DNA from 2 places in the Amycolatopsis sp. NBC_00348 genome. Region 1 is predicted to be linked to the other one. Evidence: predicted binding sites of a transcription regulator. Region 1 holds the regulator's gene; the other holds the start of a gene.

Region 1 (7,545 bases):
GTGCCCTACCACCCCGGCCAGTACATGAGCGTCGAAGTACCGCAGCGGCCACGGCTGTGGCGCTACCTGTCCCCGGCGAACGCGCCGCGCGAGGACGGCGGCATCGAGTTCCACGTCCGCGCCGTCGACGGCGGCTGGGTCTCACGCGCCATCGTCAGCCACACGCAGCCCGGCGACGTCTGGCGGCTCGGGCCGCCACTGGGCCGGCTGGCGGTCGACCGCGAGGCCGCGCGGAACGTGCTGATGATCGCCGGCGGCACCGGCATCGCGCCGCTGCGCTCGATCCTCGACCACCTCGCGCTGTGGGGCGAGAACCCCAAGGTGCGCCTCTTCTACGGCGGCGCGGCCCGCGAGGACCTCTACGACCTCGAAGAACTGCGTGCGCTCGCCTCCATCAACCCCTGGCTGAACGTGACGCCGGTGGTGGAGCGCGGCGGCGACGTCCCCGGGTTCGAGCAGGGCACGCTCGCCGAGGCCGTCACGCGCTACGGCTCCTGGCCGGGGCACCACGTCCTCGTCTCCGGCTCGCCGGCGATGATCCGGGCGACCGTCTCCCGGATGCTCGTCGCGGGCAGCGCGCTGGACCAGATCCAGTACGACCCGTTCACGATCGACTAGCGCCCGACAATGGTGACGCACTCGTCCGATGAATGAGTCGGTTGCACTTCGGCAATTGTTACGGGTTTTCGTGAATCCTTCCGGGTGATCGTTTTTACGCAGTGCCAGGCCGGGTTGACCGCGCGTGGCGAAATTGCTCCGTTCGAGGGGAACGCGCGGAATCACGCGCATCTGCACGGGAATGCGCCTACAGTCGGGAACCCTCGGGGGCGGTACCGCTACAGCTGTGCCGCGTGGACGGCGCCACAAAGCCATGCACGACTGGAGAAAACCGTTCCCGATGACTGCTGAATCCGTGAAGATCCCCACCCTGCCCGTGTCCACCCCCGTTCCCGTTTCGGCTGGAGAGGGCCGAGAGATGGCCCGGCTGATCCGGGAAAGTTTTGCGGTGGTCGAGGCGAAAGCCGACGAACTCGCGCAGTACTTCTACGGTGCGCTGTTCGTGGTCGCGCCCGATTGCCGTGACCTGTTCCCGGTCTCCATGACGACCCAGCGCAGCAGGCTGCTGCGCGCGCTGGTGTACGTCGTGCAGATGGTCGACCGGCCGGACGAGCTCGTCACCTTCCTCGGCCAGCTGGGCCGCGACCACCGCAAGTTCGCGGTCGTCGCGCGTCACTACGACGCCGTCGGGATCGCCCTGCTCGCGGCGCTGAAGCGGTTCCTCAAGGACAAGTGGACGCCCGAGGTGGAGTCCGCGTGGTCCACGGCGTACGGGATCATCGCCAAGACCATGCGCGAGGCCGCCCAGGCCGAGACCGGGCCGGCGTCGTGGTCGGCGACCGTGCTCGAACATCGGAAGCTCACCCGCGACGTCGCGCTGGTCAAGGTGCAGACCGAGGGCCTGCTCCCGTACCGCGCCGGCGGTTACGTCAGCGTGGAGGTGCCGCAACGACCGCGGTTGTGGCGGTACCTCTCGCCGGCGAACGCGCCTCGCGGCGACGGCCAGCTCACCTTCCACGTGCGGACCGTGCCGGGCGGCTGGGTCAGCGGCGCCATCGTCAACCACACCAAGCAGGGTGACGTCTGGCGGCTCGGGCCGTCGATGGGCGCACTGAGCGTACGGCCGAGCACCACGAAGAAACGGCTGCTGATGATCGCCGGTGGCACCGGGCTCACGCCGTTGCTCGCCATCCTCGACGACCTCCAGCGGTGGAAGCGGAACCCGCCGGTGCACCTGTTCTTCGGCGGCCGCAGACCGGAAGATCTCTACGCACTGGAAGATTTGCGACGGCTGAGTGCTACGTCGAAGTGGCTTACGGTAACCCCGGTTACCGAAGAGGGCGCTTTGTCCGGCGGCGACCGTGGCACGCTCGCCCACGCAGTGACCCAGCGCGGCACGTGGAAGAACCACGACGTGCTCGTTTCCGGATCTCCGCAGATGATCCAGGCGACCATTGCGAAACTGCTGACCAAGGGCGTCGATCTGGAACGAATATCGTACGACCCGTTCACGCTCGACTGATCGCTCGCTATCGTCGCCGATATGGAGACGACTATTCCGGTTTCGGGCGGCATCGGCGGTTACCTGGCGGAACCCGAGGGAGCGGGGCCGCACCCGGGTGTGGTGCTCATCCACGACGCGTTCGGGCTGAGCCAGGACACCCGCAACATCACCGACCGCTTCGCCGGCGAGGGCTTCCTGGCCCTCAGCCCCGACCTGTACTCGCGCGGCGGCATGCGCCGGTGCGTGCGGCGCGTGTTCTCGGACATGTTCGCGAACCGGGGCCAGGCGTTCGACGACATCGAGGCGTCCCGCGCGCTACTGGCCGCGCGCCCGGACTGCAGCGGCCGGATCGGCATCGCCGGGTTCTGCATGGGCGGCGGCTTCGCGCTCGTGGCGGCGTCACGCGGCTTCCAGGCGTCCGCGCCCTACTACGGCCAGCTGCCGAAGAACCTGTCCGTGCTGGACGACGCCTGCCCGATCGTCGCGAGCTTCGGCCAGAAGGACTTCGGCCTGCGCGGCGCGGCCGCGAAACTCGAGACGGCGCTCACCGAGCGTGAGGTCCCGCACGACGTCAAGGAGTACCCGGGCGCCAGCCACGGGTTCGCCAACAAGATCGACGTCGCGGCGCCGCTGAACCTGCTGCTCAAGGTCGTCGGCTTCACCTACCACCACGAAGCGTCCGAGGACGCGTGGCGCCGGGTGACGGACTTCTTCGGTGAACACCTGGACCGACCTTCGCGCTGAGCCGACCGGAGCAGGAAAACCGCCGAATGGCGGTAGTTCGTTGACCGTTGTGCCCGAATCAACTTATGGTCTAGACCACATCTCCCCCGGATGTGCTCGTTCGCCCTCCCTCCGGAACGACGTCGTTCCCCCTTCGAGGAGCCGAAATGACCTTGAAGCGCAAGTTCTTGGCGGCCGCCGCCGGTGCGATCCTCGCGCCGGTGCTGGTGGTCGTCCTCCCTGCCGCCTCAGCCAGTGCCCACGGTTACATCTCCGACCCACCCAGCAGGCAGGCCAACTGCGCGGCGGGGAAGGTGCCGAACTGCGGGCAGATCGTCTACGAACCCCAGAGCGTCGAGGGCCCGAAGGGCCTGCGCAGCTGCAACGGCGGGCTGTCCCAGTTCGCCGAGCTGACCGACGAGTCGAAGCCGTGGCCGGCCAAGTCCGTCGGCACGACGGTGACGTTCAACTGGGTGTTCACCGCCCGGCACGCCACGTCGAGCTACGACTACTACATCGGCAACACCCGCGTCGCGACGTTCCCCGGCAACAACCAGCAGCCGCCGGCGACGCTGTCGCACACGGTGAACCTCTCGGGCTATTCAGGCCGGGTGAAGGTGCTGGCCATCTGGAACATCTCCGACACGTCCAACGCGTTCTACAGCTGCGTCGACCTCCAGATCGGTGGTGGCGGCACGACGACCCCGCCGCCCACCACCACGCCGCCCCCGACCACGACCCCGCCGCCCACCACGACCCCGCCCCCGACGACGACCCCGCCGGCCGGCGGAACGTGGGCCGCGGGCACGGCGTACAAGGCCGGTGACGTCGTCACGTACGGCGGCGCGAGCTACCGCTGCCTCCAGCCGCACACGGCGATCGCGGGCTGGGAGCCGCCGAACACCCCGGCCCTCTGGCAGCGCCAGTGAGGTTCCTGCTGGTCGCCGTCGCGCTGCTGCTGGCCGGATGCGGCAGCGGCGCGACGGCGGCCGCCCCGGCGTACAACGCGGCCGACGTGATGTTCCTGCAGATGCTGATCCCCCAGAACCAGCAGGGCATCGAGATCGCCGGCCTGGCACAGACGCGGCAGCTGCCTGCGGACCTGAAGGTCCTGGCGGCGGCGATCGAGTCGACGCAGCAGACCGAGATCAACGACATGAAGAGCTGGCTGGGCAGCTGGAAGCAGCCGGAAACGATGGACATGAACCCGGCGGCCCACGCCGGCCACGGCGGCATGCAGATGACCGCCCCGGACCTGGTCGGCACGCTGAAGACCGCACCGGACACGGAGTTCGGCCGCAAGTTCCTGGACGTCCTGACGGGTCAGCAGCAAGGAGCCGTCGAGCTGGCCCAGACGGAGAACGGCACGAGCGGCGGCGTCAACGCCCAGGCCCGCGACCTGGCCCGCCGCGTCATCGAGTCGCGTAGCGCCGAAGTGAAGCAGCTGCTGAACTTCAAGCCCTGACGCGCCCGGGGCTTGAAAGCCGTGAAGGCCTCCTTACCGGCTTTAAGAGCCGGTAAGGAGGCCTTCACGGACCTTGCGGACTAACGGCGCTTGGGGCGCCAGACCACCATCGCGGTCTGCTGGTTCATCGGGACCAGGTCCCGGCGGTAGGAAGCGTGTGCCGCCGCGGCGGCCTGCTCCCCGGCGGCGTACGCCGCGGCCAGTTCCTCGGTGATCTCCGACAGCCTCGCCCGCAGCGCGTCGACCTGGTTCTCCAGCTCGATGATGCGCTTGATGCCGGCCAGGTTCACGCCGTCTTCCTGCGACAGCCGCTGGACCTCGCGCAGCAGCGCGATGTCCCGCATCGAGTAGCGGCGCCCGCCACCGGAGGTGCGGCCCGGCGACACCAGGCCCTGCCGGTCGTAGGTGCGCAACGTCTGCGCGTGCATCCCCGCCAGCTGGGCCGCCACCGAGATGACGAACACCGGGGTCTCTTCGTCCCCCTCCGGGGGAATCCCGCCGAACATCCCACTCACCTGCCTTCGAGCAGCTCAGTGATCTCCGGCCGGGGGTCGTGCCCGGCCATCGCCTCGGCGTACGACTGCAGAGCCTCGCGCGCCTTGTCGTCCAGTTTGGCGGGAATCGCCGCTTGCAGGGTGACGAGCAGGTCACCTTGCGCACCGTCGCGCTTCGCGATGCCCTTGCCGCGCACGCGCAGCACCCGCCCGCTCGCCGTGCCCGGGGGCACCTTGAGCGAGACCTTGCCCTCGAGGGTCGGCACCGTGATCGTGGTGCCGAGCGTGAGCTCGGTGAAGTCCACCGGCACTGCGATCGTCAGGTCGAGCGCCTTGCGCCCGAACAGCGCGTGCGGAGCCACGTGCACCCGGACGTAAAGATCGCCCGCCTGCGCGCCACCCCGGCCCGGCTCGCCCTGACCGGCCAGCCGGATGCGCTGGTCGTCGTCGACGCCCGGCGGGATCCGGACGGTCAGCGTGCGGGTCCGCGTGCTGATGCCTTCGCCGCCGCACTCGGGGCACGGGTCGTCGATGATCTGCCCGCGGCCGCGGCAGTCGCGGCACGGCTCCGAGAACGCGAACGCGCCCTGGCTCCGGCTGACCAGCCCCGACCCACTGCAGGTCGGGCAGGTCCGCGGCGACGTGCCCGGCTTCGCGCCGTTGCCGCCGCACGTGGAACAGGTCGCCGGGCTCGACAACCGCAGCGGCAGGGTCGCGCCCTTGACCGCCTCGGTGAAGTCGATCCGGACGTCCGTCTCGACGTCGGCACCGCGCTGCGGCCGGTTCGCCGTCGCGCCGGCCGACGACCGGCCGCGGCCGAACAGCCCGCCGAGGATGTCGCCGAGCCCGCCCATCCCGCCCTGCTGGCCCGCACCCGCGCCGGCCTGGCCGAAGATGTCGCCCATGTCGAAGCCGCCGGAACCGCCGCCGGTGGGGAAGTTGAACCCGCCACCACCCGAGCCGCCGAACAAGCGCCGCGCCTCGTCGTACTCCTTGCGCTTGCTCGCGTCGGAGAGCACGCCGTAGGCCTCGGAGACCGACTTGAACTTCTGCTCCGCCTGCGCGTTGCCGGCGTTCGCGTCCGGGTGGTTCTCCTTGGCCAGCTTGCGGTAGGCCTTCTTGATCTCGTCCGCCGTGGCGTCGGAGGAGACGCCCAGTTCCCGGTAGAAGTCCTTACCGATCCATTCCCGAGCACTCATCGGGCGCCTCCTCCTTCCGCTGGAACCGGATACTGCTTACTGCTGCTGCTCATCGAGTCCGCTGTCGAGCGGCAGCTCGCCACCGACCGGCGGGTCCACCGGGGCCGCGCCGGGCTCGTGGTCGGTCACGCCGACCAGCGCCGCCCGCAGCACGCGGTCGCCGAAGCGGTAGCCGCGGCGCATGACCACGGTGACCGTCGGGCCCGCCACGTCCGGCGAGGTGTTGTGCTGCACGGCTTCGTGCACGCTCGGGTCGAAGGGCTCGCCCTCGCTGCCGAACGACTCGAGCCCCGCGCGCTGCAGACCGCTGATCAGCTTGTCGCCGACGGCCTTGAACGCCCCGGTGAGGTCACCGTGCTGGTCGGCCCGCTCGAGGTCGTCGAGCAGCGGCAGCAGGTCGTTGACCACCGTCGCCTTCGCGCCGATCACGACCGCTTCGCGGTCACGCTCGACGCGCTTGCGGTAGTTGGCGTACTCGGCCTGCAGGCGCTGGAGGTCGGCGGTGCGCTCGGAGAGCTCCTTCTCGACGTCGGAGACCACGGCCACCGAATCGTCCATGATGGACTCGCCGAGCGAGGGGCCCGCGTGTTCCACGGGCGCCTCGGGCTCCGGCGCCGCGTGGGCCGGACCGGGCGGGCGAACCTGCCCGGTCTGCGGGTCCACGCGACGTCGATCACGCACGACCACCGGCTCCTCGGGGCCGCGGCCCTGGTTCTCGGATTCGTCGTAGCTGTGGGTCACTTCTTCTCGTCCTCTTCGACGATCTCGGCGTCCACCACGTCGTCGGCCTTGTCCTGAGCACCGGCCGCGCCGGTGTCACCGGCCGCACCCGAAGCTCCGGCCGCACCGGCCGCGGCGTCGGCGTTCGCATTGGCGTACAGGGCGGTGCCCAGCTCCTGCGAGGCGGTGTTCAGCTTCTCGATCGACTCGCGGATCTTCGCCGAGTCGGTGCCCTTCAGGGCTTCGTTCGACTCGTCGATCGCGGACTTGACCTTGCCCTTGAGGTCCTCGGGCAGCTTGTCGTCGTTGTCCTTGAGGAACTTCTCGGTCTGGTAGACCAGCGTCTCCGCCTGGTTGCGGGTCTCGGCCTCTTCGCGACGGGTCTTGTCCTCCTCGGCGTGCGCCTCGGCGTCCTTGACCATCCGCTCGATGTCGTCCTTCGGCAGCGCGGAGCCACCGGTGATCGTCATCGACTGTTCCTTGTTCGTGCCCAGGTCCTTCGCCAGGACGTGCACGATGCCGTTGGCGTCGATGTCGAAGGTGACCTCGATCTGCGGCACGCCACGCGGAGCCGGCGGGAGACCGGTCAGCTCGAACATGCCGAGCTTCTTGTTGTGCGCCGCGATCTCGCGCTCACCCTGGAACACCTGGATCTGCACCGACGGCTGGTTGTCGTCCGCGGTGGAGAAGATCTCCGAGCGCTTGGTCGGGATCGTGGTGTTGCGCTCGATGAGCTTGGTGAACACGCCACCCTTGGTCTCGATGCCCAGCGACAGCGGGGTCACGTCCAGCAGCAGGACGTCCTTGACCTCACCCTTGAGCACACCGGCCTGCAGCGCCGCGCCGACCGCGACGACCTCGTCCGGGTTCACGCCCTTGTTC
Region 2 (7,545 bases), 900 kb from region 1:
GTCGGTGGGGATGCCGAAGGCCCGGCCCACGAAGCCGAACGAACTGTCTTCCCGGCCGTAGCGGGTGGCCGCGCGGGTGACGTCGTGGTTGGACAGCACCCACGTCGGCGGCGCGCCGACCGGGCCGTGGGCGTCCAAAGTGGACACGATTGCCGTGCGCAGCTCGCCGGCGTCCCACGGGCGCATCATGAAGTCGAAGTTGAACGCCGTGTGCATCTCGTCCGGCCGCAGGTAGCGGGCGAAGCGGTGCGGGTCGGCCAGCCAGACCTCGCCGACCAGCACCCGCGGCTCGGCGTAGGAGTCGGCGACGGCCCGCCAGCCGCGGTAGATGTCGTGGATCTCGTCGCGGTCGACGAACGGGTGCGCGTCCGGCGTCACCTCGTTGGGCAGCATCGGGTCCTTGACCGGCATGGTCGCGGAGTCGATGCGGATGCCCGCGACGCCCCGGTCGAACCAGAAGCGCAGCACGCGCTCGTGCTCGGCGCGGACGTCCGGGTGGTTCCAGTTGAGGTCCGGCTGCTCGGGCGCGAACAGGTGCAGGTACCAGTCGCCGGGCGTGCCGTCCGGGTTCGTGGTGCGCGTCCAGGTGCCGCCGGAGAAGCTGGACTCCCAGTCCGTCGGCGGCAGCTCGCCGTGCTCGCCGCGGCCCGGGCGGAACCAGAACCGTTGGCGCTCCGGCGATCCCGGCCCGGCGGCCAGTGCGGCCCGGAACCACTCGTGCTGGTCCGAGACGTGGTTGGGGACGATGTCCACAATGGTCTTGATGCCCAGCCCGGCGGCTTCGGCGATCAGCTGTTCGGCCTCGTCGAGGGTGCCGAACGCCGGGTCGATGACGCGGTAGTCGGCGACGTCGTACCCGCCGTCGGCCAGCGGCGAGGAGTACCAGGGCGTGAACCAGATGGCGTCCACGCCGAGGCGTTTGAGGTGGGGCAGGCGGGCGCGGACGCCGGCGAGGTCACCGGTGCCGTCGCCGTTCCCGTCGGCGAAACTGCGGGGGTAGATCTGGTAGATGACGGCACCGCGCCACCACGGTGCCGCCTGCTCGGCGGGTGTGGTCAGCGGGCTGGTCGAGAGGTCGGTGGTCACGGGACTCCCGTTCTGGCTCAACGGTTTCCGGAGCGCGGCGAAGGGTGCGGACCCAGGTCCGCAGCGATTAGGTTTAGCGCTATACCTCGATAGACGGTAATGTCGTCCCCGGCCGCTTGTCAACGGCCGGTCCCGTAACCTTGGGGCCCGGGGTGAGCGAGAGGAGTCCGAGGGTGCGCGTCACGCTGCGGGAGGTCGCCGAGCAGGCGGGCGTGAGCATGATGACCGTGTCGAACGTGATGAACGGCAACCGCGCGCGCGTCTCACCCGGGACCATCGAGAAGGTCCAGCGCATCGCGGCCGAGCTGGGGTACGTCCCGAGCGCGTCGGCGCGCAGCCTCGCGACGAAGGCGTCGCGGCTGGTCGGCCTGCTGGTGCCGGCCGCCGACGAGGACAGCCTGATGATCAGCCCGCACACCATGGCGATCGTCGGCCTGATCGAGCGCGAGCTGCGCAAGTACGGCTACCACCTGCTGCTGCGCGGCGTCGCCCACCCGGACGAGGTCGCCGAGGCCCTGCGGTCGTGGAGCCTCGACGGCGCGATCCTGCTGGGTTTCCTCGACGAGGAGGTCGGCAACCTGACGAAGAAGACGATCGGCGCGGTCCACGTCGTCGCGATCGACAGCTACTCGGCGAACCGCCTCACGACGGGCACGCGCTCGGACGACTTCGCGGGCGCCCGCCTCGCGGCCCGGCACCTCCTGGACCTCGGCCACCGCCGCATCCTGTTCGCCGGCCCGGCCTTCAGCGGCGTAGGCGTGGTCCACGAACGCTTCGAGGGCTTCTGCCAGGCGTTCGCGGACGCCGGCGTCGCCCGGCCGGACCTGGTGGAGACGGTCAACACGACGTACGCCGAAGGCCACGACCTGGGCCTAGCTCTCGCGGATCGCCACCCCGGCATGACGGCGCTGTTCGCGACGGCGGACATCCTCGCGGTCGGCATCGTCCACGGCCTGACCGAGGCGGGTGCGCGCGTCCCGGAGGACATCTCGGTGGTCGGCTTCGACGACCTCGACCTCTGCAACTACGTCACACCGAGGCTGACGACGGTGTCGCAGGACATCGCCCGCAAGGCATCAACGGCGGTGTCCATCCTGATGGACTCGATCGAGAAGAGCGAACGCCCGAAGCACCCGGTGACGATCGACGTCTCGCTGGTCGAACGCGAGTCGACCGCCCCGGTCCGGATATAGGGAAACGGCCGGTTTCCCTTGGGGGACAGGGAAACCGGCCGTTCTGTGGCGGCGTTCGGGGTTACGCCGCCTGGGCGACCGGCGTCGAAGCCGGCGTCAGGGCGAGGTCGAGGACCTCGCGGACGTTCGCCACCGCGTGGACGTCCAGCTGGGACAGCACCTCGGCCGGGACGTCGTCCAGGTCCGGCTCGTTGCGCTGCGGGATGATCACCGTCTTCATCCCCGCGCGGTGGGCCGCCAGCAGCTTCTGCTTGACGCCGCCGATCGGCAGGACGCGTCCGGTCAGGGACACCTCGCCGGTCATCGCGACGTCCGCCTTGACGACGCGGCCCGAGAGCAGCGACGCCAGCGCCGTCGTCATCGTGACGCCGGCCGACGGGCCGTCCTTGGGCACCGCGCCCGCGGGGACGTGGACGTGGATGCCGCGGTTCTTCAGGTCGCCGACCGGCAGTTCCAGCTCCGCGCCGTGCGAGCGCAGGTAGGACAGCGCGATCTGGACGGACTCCTTCATCACGTCGCCGAGCTGGCCGGTCAGCTGCAGCCCGGACGCGCCGGACTCCTGGTCCGCCAGCGACGCCTCGATGTAGAGGACGTCACCGCCGGCCCCCGTCACCGCCAGGCCCGTGGCCACACCCGGGGTCGCGGTCCGCTGGGTCGACGCGGGCAGCGACGACTCCGGCAGGTGGCGCGGCCGGCCGAGGTAGTCCGGTAGGTCGGCATCGTCGATCGTGAGCGGCAGGGTGGCCTGGTCCAGCGCCACCTTCGTCGCGATCTTGCGCAGCACCTTCGCGATCGTGCGGTTCGCGGCGCGCACGCCCGCCTCGCGGGTGTACTCCGCGGCGATCCGGCTGAACGCGGCGTCGGTCAGCGCGACGTCGTCCGTGCTCAGGCCGGCGCGCTCCAGCTCGCGGGGGAGCAGGTGGTCGCGGGCGATGGTGACCTTCTCGTGCTCGGTGTAGCCGTCCAGCGTCACCAGTTCCATCCGGTCCAGCAGCGGGCCGGGGATGGTCTCCAGGGCGTTGGCCGTCGCCAGGAACACGACGTCGGACAGGTCCAGCTCGACCTCGAGGTAGTGGTCGCGGAACGTGTGGTTCTGTTCCGGGTCCAGCACTTCGAGCAGCGCCGCGGTCGGGTCGCCGCGGTAGTCGGCGCCGATCTTGTCGATCTCGTCGAGCAGCACGACCGGGTTCATCGAGCCGGCTTCCTTGATGGCGCGGACGATCCGGCCGGGCAGCGCGCCGACGTAGGTGCGGCGGTGGCCGCGGATCTCCGCCTCGTCGCGGATGCCGCCGAGGGCGACCCGGACGAACTTGCGGCCCATGGCCTTCGCGACGGACTCACCCAGCGACGTCTTGCCGACCCCGGGAGGGCCCGCGAGGGCGAGCACCGCGCCGGAACGACGTCCGCCGACCGGGCCGAGACCCGACTCCGCGCGACGCTTCCGGACGGCCAAGTACTCGATGATGCGTTCCTTGACGTCGTCCAGGCCCGCGTGGTCCGCGTCCAAGACCGCCCGCGCGGCCGCGATGTCGTAGACGTCCTCGGTGCGCTCGTTCCAGGGCAGCTCCAGGACGGTGTCCAGCCAGGTGCGGATCCAGCCGCCCTCGGGGGACTGCTCGGACGTCCGGTCCAGCTTGTCCACCTCGGCCAGCGCGGCCTTCTTCGCGGCGTCGGGCAGCTCGGCGCCTTCGACGCGGGCGCGGTAGTCCGTGTCGTCGGTGCTGCCGTCGAGCTCGCCCAGCTCCTTGCGGATCGCTTCGAGCTGGCGGCGCAGCAGGAACTCCTTCTGCTGCTTCTCCATGCCTTCGGAGACGTCCTTGCGGATCGTGTCGGTGACCTCGAGCTCGGCCAGGTGCTCCTTGCTCCACTCGAGCGCCTTCTCCAGGCGGGCGGTGACGTCGAGCGTGGTGAGCAGCTCGACCTTCTGGTCGGTGTCGAGGTACGGCGCGTTGCCGGACAGGTCGGCGACCGCGGACGGGTCCTCGACCTGCTGGACGGCGTCGATCAGCTGCCAGCCGCCGCGCTGCTGGAGGATCGAGATGACGACGGCCTTGTACTCGGCCGCGAGCTTCGCGGTCTGGTCGCCGGTGGTTTCGGGGGCGTCCTCGGCGTGCACCCAGCGGGCGGCGCCGGGACCGTCGGCCATCCGGCCGACGAGCGCGCGGGCGGTCCCGCGCAGCAGGACGGCGGCCTTGCCACCGGGCACGCGCCCGATGCGCTCGACGGTCGCGACGGTGCCGTACTCGGCGTACTCACCGTGGACGCGCGGCACGATCAGGACTTCGGCCTTGGCGGTGCCGGTCGACCGGATGCCGGGGAAGGACGCCTGGCTGGGCGTGCCGGCCTGGGCGGACTCCACCGCGGCCCGCGTCTCGGTGTCGGTGAGGTCGAGCGGGACGACCATGCCCGGCAGCACGACGTCGTCATCGAGCGGGAGCACGGGCAGGAGGCGGGTGTCGGACATGTGCACTCCTCGGGTAGTTGAGTCTGCCTTGCTCAACTCTCCGATGGGTGTGTTTGTTTCCGATGGTGCGTTCGCCCACAGCGATCAGGGAAAGCGCAGGTCAGAGACTCGGGCGGCGATCAAGGACGGTGACCGGTCGCGTGGACCGGCCTGCCCGCCGGAGATCGTGGGCCGCGGACGGGTGCGGCGAGACCGCTCCCGCCGACGTGCGCGAGCCGCCCGTACGTGAGCGGAGGAGGTCACGTCCGGTGCCGAGACGACCAGGGCGGATCGAGGGTCTGCGCTCGCCCGGCGCAGGTCGCGGCAGGTCGCGGCGAAGAGAGGTCGTCAGAGCAGGCGTGTGTGCGCCTCGTCGAGTCCGAGCCGTGTCCGGCGCCGAGGGAAAGCGCAGTTCAGAGGCTCGGGCGGCGCGCAACGGCGCACCAGGCGAAGGGCCGCGTCTCCAGATCCAGCACCGTCGGACGCTCGTCGGGGCGCCAGTCCGGCAACGATGTCATCCCCGGCGGCAAGAGCGGCCAGCCGCCGAACCAGGGGAGCAGTTCTTCCGCCGTGCGCAGCCACGCGGGGTTCGTCGTGGCGCGGTAGGCCTCGATGAATCGTTTCACCTCGGCCGCGCGGGCCGGTGGGGCGTCGTCGCGGCAGGTGCCGTGCGTCAGCGCCAGCCAGCTGCCCGGCGCCAGCTTCGCCCGGTACGTCGCCATCAGGCCGTCGGGGTCGTCCGAGGGGCCGACGAAGTGCATCACCGTGATCATCAGCAGGCACACCGGCCGCGACCAGTCGATCAGGTCCGACACGACGTCGTCCGCGAAGATCTCCGCGGGCCGCCGGATGTCGCGCTCGACCAGGCCCGCCCAGTCCGTCGCGTCTTCCTTCTCCAGGATCAGCCGGGAATGCGCGGCCGCCACCGGCTCGTAGTCGACGTAGACCACCGACGCGCGTTCGCCGTCGGGCAGCAGCTCCCGGACGATCTCGTGCACGTTGCCCGCGGTCGGCACACCGGAGCCGAGGTCGACGAACTGGCGGACGCCGGCGTCCATCGCGGCCGAGACGACGCGGTTCATGAACGCCCGGTTCTGCCGCGAGATCGGCCGGATCAGCGGCCACACCTTCTCCACGCGGCGGCCGAACTCGCGGTCGACCGCCCAGTGGTGGTTGCCGCCGAGGTACCAGTCGTAGACGCGCGCGGCGGACGGCTTCTCCGTGTCCACCCCGGCGGGTGCGATCGGCGCGTTTTCGCTCATCCGAGCGGCTTCTCCGCGATACCGCACCACGCGTACGGGCGGGCTTCGGCTTCCAGGACGTTCAGCTTCCGGTCGGGCCGCCAGTCCGGCAGGTGCACGACGCCCGGTTCCAGGATCGGCCAGTCGCCGAACAGCGGCACGATCTCCTCGCGGGTGCGCAGCCACACCGGGTTGCTCGTCTTCCGGTACTGCTCGACGAACCACCGCAGCCCGGCCAGCGACTCACCTTCGCCGTCACCCTCGCTCATCTGCGAGATCGCCAGCCAGCTGCCCGGCGCGAGCGCGTCGCGGTACGCCTTGAGCAGGCCGTGCGGGTCGTCGTCCGGGCCGACGAAGTGCAGCACCGCCATCATCAGCACGCAGACCGGCTTCGAGAAGTCGATGAGCCGCTTCGTCTCTTCCGCGCGCAGCACGGCCTTGGCGTCACGCATGTCGGCCTGGACGATGCCGGCCCAGTCGGTCGCCGCCTCCTCTTCGAGGATGAGCGTCGCGTGGGCGACGGCTACCGGCTCGTAGTCGACGTAGACGACCGTCGCGTCGTGCTCGTCCGGCAGCTCGGCCTCGACGACCTCGTGGACGTTGCCGGCCGTGGGGACACCGGAGCCGAGGTCGACGAACTGGCGGATCCCGGCCTTGAGAGCCGCGCGCACGGCGCGGTTCATGAACTCGCGGTTCTGCTTGGAGCCGGGGCGCACGAGCGGCCACTGCTGTTCGACGCGCCGCCCGAACTCGCGGTCCACGGCCCAGTTCTGGGTACCGCCGAGGTACCAGTCGTAGATCCGGGCCGCGGACGGCTTCTCCGTGTCGACGCCCTCGGGTGCTCTGGGCGCGGCGTCCCGCTCGTTCACTTCGGCTCCCCATCCCTCGAGTCCTGGCGCCAGCCTATAAGGACGGAGTGCGACCGGTAATCCGCCAGTAGTTCACCGAACGGCTGGGCGACGCTGCCAATACGTCCACAGCGGCCGGTAGCCCTGGGCGTACCAGAACGGCGTCGAAAGCGGGTTCGCCGCGGCGTGGTGCAGCAGGACGACGTCGGTGCCCTCCTCGTCGAGCACCTGGTGGGCGTGGGCCGACAGCGCGGTACCGACACCGGAGGACCGCGCCGCCTCGGCGACGGCCAAGGACGACAGGTAGCCGACGCGCTCGGCCTTGACGCGGTCGCTGATCCAGCCGGTCTCGCCCGGGTGCTGGACGTTCACCATGCCGAGCGCCCGGCCGTACAGCTCGGCGATCCACAACGGCGGTTCCGGCCGGTTGAGCTGCTCGGCGAGGTCCTTGGCCAGGATGTCCTCGACGCCCGAGCGCAGGTTCACCGTGCCGTACTGGGCGTCGAAGGAGTGCAGCTCCATCCCCAGCGCCACCGCGGTGTCGAGGTCGCCGGGCTCGGCCCGGCGGATCTTGACGCCCGGGGTGCCGCGCGGGCCCTCCGGGATCATCCGGTCGGCCGGGCGGACCGCGACCACGCGCAGCGGCGCGAAGCCGTGGTGCAGCATTTCGCGCGTGCCGGCGGCGTCCCGGCTGGCCCGCGGGAGGACCGCGGCGGTCTCGGTGTCGCCCGGTT

Evidence for each region. The regulator HspR, encoded in region 1, represses chaperone genes until heat shock. The targets are predictions, from matches to a motif close to ANNTTGAGTNNNNNNNACTCAANNT.
Region 2: lon (endopeptidase La) is a predicted target of HspR. The motif match lies at 4,758-4,782, and genes of this name have one in related genera.

The regions. Positions count from the first base shown of each region.
Region 1 covers NZ_CP107994.1:8,149,894-8,157,438, forward strand. The annotation lists gene OHS58_RS36135 (globin domain-containing protein) at 1-618, shown strand, start outside; gene OHS58_RS36140 (globin domain-containing protein) at 977-2,080, shown strand; gene OHS58_RS36145 (dienelactone hydrolase family protein) at 2,102-2,806, shown strand; gene OHS58_RS36150 (lytic polysaccharide monooxygenase) at 2,953-3,714, shown strand; gene OHS58_RS36155 (DUF305 domain-containing protein) at 3,711-4,250, shown strand; gene OHS58_RS36160 (heat shock protein transcriptional repressor HspR) at 4,331-4,756, opposite strand; gene dnaJ (molecular chaperone DnaJ) at 4,762-5,943, opposite strand; gene grpE (nucleotide exchange factor GrpE) at 5,980-6,684, opposite strand; gene dnaK (molecular chaperone DnaK) at 6,681-7,545, opposite strand, start outside.
Region 2 covers NZ_CP107994.1:9,047,006-9,054,550, forward strand. The annotation lists gene OHS58_RS40575 (glycoside hydrolase family 13 protein) at 1-1,086, opposite strand, end outside; gene OHS58_RS40580 (LacI family DNA-binding transcriptional regulator) at 1,260-2,279, shown strand; gene lon (endopeptidase La) at 2,341-4,743, opposite strand; gene OHS58_RS40590 (SAM-dependent methyltransferase) at 5,136-5,984, opposite strand; gene OHS58_RS40595 (SAM-dependent methyltransferase) at 5,981-6,832, opposite strand; gene OHS58_RS40600 (GNAT family N-acetyltransferase) at 6,905-7,545, opposite strand, start outside.